Regions from separate parts of the Salinispirillum marinum genome, predicted to be linked through region 1. Evidence: predicted binding sites of a transcription regulator. Region 1 holds the regulator's gene; the other holds the start of a gene.
The links. The regulator PhoB, encoded in region 1, activates phosphate uptake and scavenging genes when phosphate is short. The targets are predictions, from matches to a motif close to TGTCATANNNNTGTCANA.

Region 1 (2,405 bases):
AAAAGCGTTCGGTTAAACGCGGTAAGTGCTTTTGGTCGATGCCCACACCGTTGTCAGTAACGGATAGATAACCACCTTGCGCATCGTGACGCCAGCGCACCACAATTTCACCATCGGCCGGGGTATAGTTCACCGCATTGTAAATCAGGTTTGAGAAGGCCGAGCGCAATTCATTTTCAACGCCGAGTAGCGCTACCGGGCTATCCAAATGCAGTTCGAACCGATGCCCTTTTTCGCTGGCTAGGGCACGTGCGTCCGTCAAAATGCTGTTGAGTAATACGTTCATATCGACCGGTTTAGCATCGACCGGCTTATCAATGGAATCCAAACGGGTGAGCAGTAAAAGGTCGTTGACCAAATTCGCCATGCGTTTGGTTTGTGCCAGCATCAAATCAACCCCTTTGCGTAACCGTTCCGGCAGGGCATCACTGAGGTCGGCAAAGGTTTCTAAATAGCCTTGCAGTACGGTCAAAGGCGTCCGCAGTTCATGTGATGCATTGGCCACGAAATCCTGCCGCATTTGTTCCAGCTGCCGTAAGCGGGAAATGTCTCGCACCATCAACAAGCGGTTGCCCGCCGCATGTCGGTTGTTGGTGAACTGCAGGAAACTGCCGGTGCGGGGGTTGGTCCAGACAAACTCGACATAATCTCGATTGCGGTCAAAAAATTCGACAAAGGCGGGGTCCCGCACCAAGTTTGTGAGCATTTGTCCTTCATCACCGGGCCGCAGATTCAGCATGACGGCCGCTGCCTCGTTCCACCACTGCATTTCTCCATTGGGCTTAATAATCACTAAGCCGTCGGACAGGCTTTCCACCGTGCGCTGTACGCGCTGTAAGCTGTTTTGTAATTTTCGTAATTCACTGCGGTGGTTGCGACGAAAATGCCACAGGGAGTCCAGTAGCTTCCCCCACTCGCCTTTAGCGCGCGGTGGTTCACTGTCGTCAAACGATTGTAGCCACGTCAGGGTGCGTTGCATTTGGTAGTGCGACCAGATCAACTGCAAGGCTAAGGCGAGTGCCAAAAGCCATGGTGTCCAGCCCAGTAGCCAGCCGAGAAGGCCGATCAGGCCATAAAACAACAACGCTTTGCGGAGCCCTGCACTGCGTGGCATATTCATCATTCAGACTGCTCAACCTTTTCCGAGAAGCGATAGCCAGTACCACGCACGGTTTGCACCATTTGGCTATGCTCTTCGCCCAGTGCTTTTCGCAATCGGCGAATGTGCACATCCACCGTGCGTTCATCCACATACACGTTACCGCCCCACACCTGATCAAGCAATTGCGAACGCGTATAAGCGCGTTCGGCGTGGGTCATGAAGAATTGCAAAAGACGAAACTCTGTAGGCCCCATGTCGAGGTTGTGACCATGTGAGGTCACCCGGTGGCTACCGGGGTCCAGCCGCAGGCCGCGCAATTCGATCGGGCTGTCGACGCCTATCGGGGTGGTCCGACGCAACACCGCCTTTAAGCGGGCCACCAACTCGCGTGGTGAGAAGGGTTTGGTGATGTAGTCGTCCGCACCCGCTTCCAAGCCTTGAATTTTATGATCTTCCTCACCTTTTGCGGTGAGCATGATGATGGGAATCTCACCGGTGAGTGCGTCTTTCTTGAGGCGACGGGCTAGTTCAATGCCGCTGGTGTTAGGCAGCATCCAGTCCAGCAGGATTAAATCCGGCTTCTGGTCGACCACCATGGAATGTGCACTCAATGCATCTTCCGCTTCAAGGCAATGATACCCCGCCATTTCGAGCGCTGCCGCGATCATCTCACGGATGGGGGCTTCATCATCCACCACCAAAATGGTTCTACCTGACATTCTTGACCTCGCCTATGTAGCTGGTTCATTCGTAGATGACCATTACACTGCGGAATTATGTCAGAAATATGACCGTTTTCATGAGAGTGTCAACAAAAGGGTGGTTTTATCACCATAAATGCTTGAGCGCGCGGTCCAAAACAAGGCCAACGAAGATCACCAAGCCCACCCAGTGATTGTGCAAAAATGCCCAGAAACAGGCCGCCCGATCACGGTCACGAATGCGTAGGTGTTGCCACGCAAACAAGGCGGCTGCGGCAGCTAGACCTAAGTAATACAGTGCGCCACTGTCGCTCAGGCGACCCACCAGTATCATGCCGAACAAGAACAAGGCTTGTAATACGCCGACCATTAAGCGGTCTGCATCGCCAAAAAGAATGGCGGTCGATCGAATACCAATTTTCAGATCATCTTCACGGTCCACCATGGCGTACAGGGTGTCATACGCTACGATCCACAGTACGTTGCTGGCGAAGATCAGCCAGGCCAGTGCACTGACAGCCTCACCTTGCGCCGTAAAGGCCATCGGAACCGACCAGGAAAAGGCCATGCCGAGAAACACTTGCGGCAAATGCGTGTAGCGC
Region 2 (2,405 bases), on a different contig from region 1:
GGTATCAGGAATAGAGGTGGCATCCGAGCCGGCGCGCGGGCCGGTTAAGCCAAAACAAGGAATTTCACGACCATCCGCCAAGCGCGGTAGATAATAGTTCTTTTGCTCATCGGTGCCGTACTTCACCAGCAATTCGCCGGGGCCTAAGGAATTCGGCACCCCAACGGTCGACATCAAGGTTTCATTCGCGGCCAGTTTCTGTAACACCGCTGACTGGGCTTTCGCCGAGAAATGCAAACCGCCGTATTCTTTCGGAATGATCATGCCGAAGAACTTCTCTTGCTTCAGGAAGTCCCACAATTCTTTGGGCATGTCGGCACGCTCAACGGCAATTTCCCATGCATTGCACATGCTCACGGCTTTGCTGCATTGGTTATCTAAAAAGGCTTGTTCTTCCTCGGTCAGGCCGCTGTAACGCTGGTTCAACAATTGTTGCCAGTCTGGTCGGCCCGAAAACAATTGCCCGTCCCAACCCACCGTACCGGCATCTAATGCTACCTGCTCCGTGGGTGATACTTTCGGGGCTACTTTCTTGAAAATGGCAAAAATCTGCGGGGTTAACCACTGTCGCCGGAACATCGGCAAGCCTGCCGCTGCAGTAATACCACCGCCCATGATGAATAACAGCGCCAATAACGGGCTGCGCAAATAAAACCCCAATACCGCCAAACCGGCAAACGCAATGATACCGGCCACAGCACCCAGCTCACGGCGCATCACCGCGAACAACACCACAATGGCAACAAGTAGAACGAGCAGATGATTCATGGCAACCTCAACAGTGAACGTTGTCGAATTTAAACGCACGTTTGAATTTAGCGGGTTGCGGAGGGAGTTACCAGCTTATGCGTTAAAAAAATAGCACCTGTTCGGTTTTGGCAACAATAGATGAACACGACAGGTCGCTTTTTGCTGCGCGTAAACAAGCACTACTTGATGCGTCGGGCATGCTCCAGTTCACGCAAAATGTCCCGCCATGACAGTATACCGGCGACCTTACCCCGTTCATCCACCACCGGTAAACAGGACACCCGATGCTGATTGATCATTTCAACGGCATCAAAGATGGGCGCATTCTCCCGAATGACCACCAATTTTCGCGTCATCACCTGATGCACTTTTTTACTCAGGGTAGCGAGGTCTTTCCATGTTTCCGCCGCCGTGCCTAAGTTCGGGCTAATGGCTTTAAACAGGTCGCGGTCAGAAATCACCCCCACCAAGTTACCACTCTGAATCACCAGCAAGTGATGAAACTGCGTGTTGTCGAAAATATGCTTCACGTCTTCCAGGGTGTCGTCCATCCCTATGGAGACCACTTTACGCGTCATAATGTCGGCTACGGCCATGTGAACTCTCCTCAAACGGCTCAACTGACCATGAAGTCAATTTTTGTTGCGTCAATGTCGTCACTCTGACACATTGGCGTTCTATATTGCCCAGAACAAGAACCAATGAGAAGAGTAGGTTTAGGCCAAGGTCAAACCTGCAACCATTAACTTTCTATGAAAGGAACACTTCCATGCAAAAACAGTGGCTTTTAACCGGCGCTGCTGCCGCCATCTTAACCTTGAGCGGTTGCGCCATGTTGGCACCCTCCGATGGCTCTGGCGCACTCGACCTTACCATCATTCACATGAACGACCACCACTCTCGCTTATTCCCAAACAGCGGCACCGACTTAATGTTAGACGGTGAGCGCACGCGGGTTGAAATTGGTGGTTTTCCGCGCGCCGTCAGTTTGATCAAAACACTCGAAGCGCAGGCGGAACACAGCGTTAAAGTGCACGCGGGCGACGCCATTACCGGCGACCTGTATTACACCCTGTTCAAAGGCGAAGCCGATGCCGCCATGATGAACGAAGCCTGCTTTGACGTTTTCACGCTGGGTAACCACGAATTTGACGACGGCGATGCGGGTCTGGCGAACTTCTTAGGCTATTTGAACGAAGGCGACTGCAACACCAGCGTAATCTCGGCCAACGTGGTGCCTGAAGTCGGTGTTTCGCCGCTCACACCCAACAGCCAGTGGGACTCCTTCGACCCTTACGTCATTAAGTCCTTCGGCAGCGCCAAAGTCGGCTTTATTGGCATTGATATCGCCAACAAAACCAAGAACTCATCCAAGCCGGATGCCACCACCGTGTTCCTGGACGAAGTCGAAACGGCGCAGCGCTATATCGATGAACTGACCGCCATGGGCATTGATAAAATCGTCCTGGTAACGCACTACCAGTACGAAAACGACATTGCCATGGCACGCCAACTGCGTGGTGTCGATGCCATCATCGGTGGTGATTCGCACACCTTATTGGGTGATGACTTCGCGCAGTATGGCTTGAGCCCAGCGGGCCCATACCCTACCGTGGTAAGTGACGCTACCGGCAACACCGTGTGTATCGCTCAGG

Region 2: ACFOSD_RS14430 (bifunctional metallophosphatase/5'-nucleotidase) is a predicted target of PhoB. The motif match lies at 1,402-1,419, and genes of this name have one in related genera.

What each region holds. Positions count from the first base shown of each region.
Region 1 is NZ_JBHSAL010000001.1:1,163,622-1,166,026, forward strand. Features, by position in the region: gene phoR (phosphate regulon sensor histidine kinase PhoR) at 1-1,123, opposite strand, end outside; gene phoB (phosphate regulon transcriptional regulator PhoB) at 1,120-1,821, opposite strand; gene ubiA (4-hydroxybenzoate octaprenyltransferase) at 1,931-2,405, opposite strand, start outside.
Region 2 is NZ_JBHSAL010000005.1:209,914-212,318, forward strand. Features, by position in the region: gene ACFOSD_RS14420 (acyl-CoA dehydrogenase) at 1-768, opposite strand, end outside; gene ACFOSD_RS14425 (CBS domain-containing protein) at 930-1,346, opposite strand; gene ACFOSD_RS14430 (bifunctional metallophosphatase/5'-nucleotidase) at 1,520-2,405, shown strand, end outside.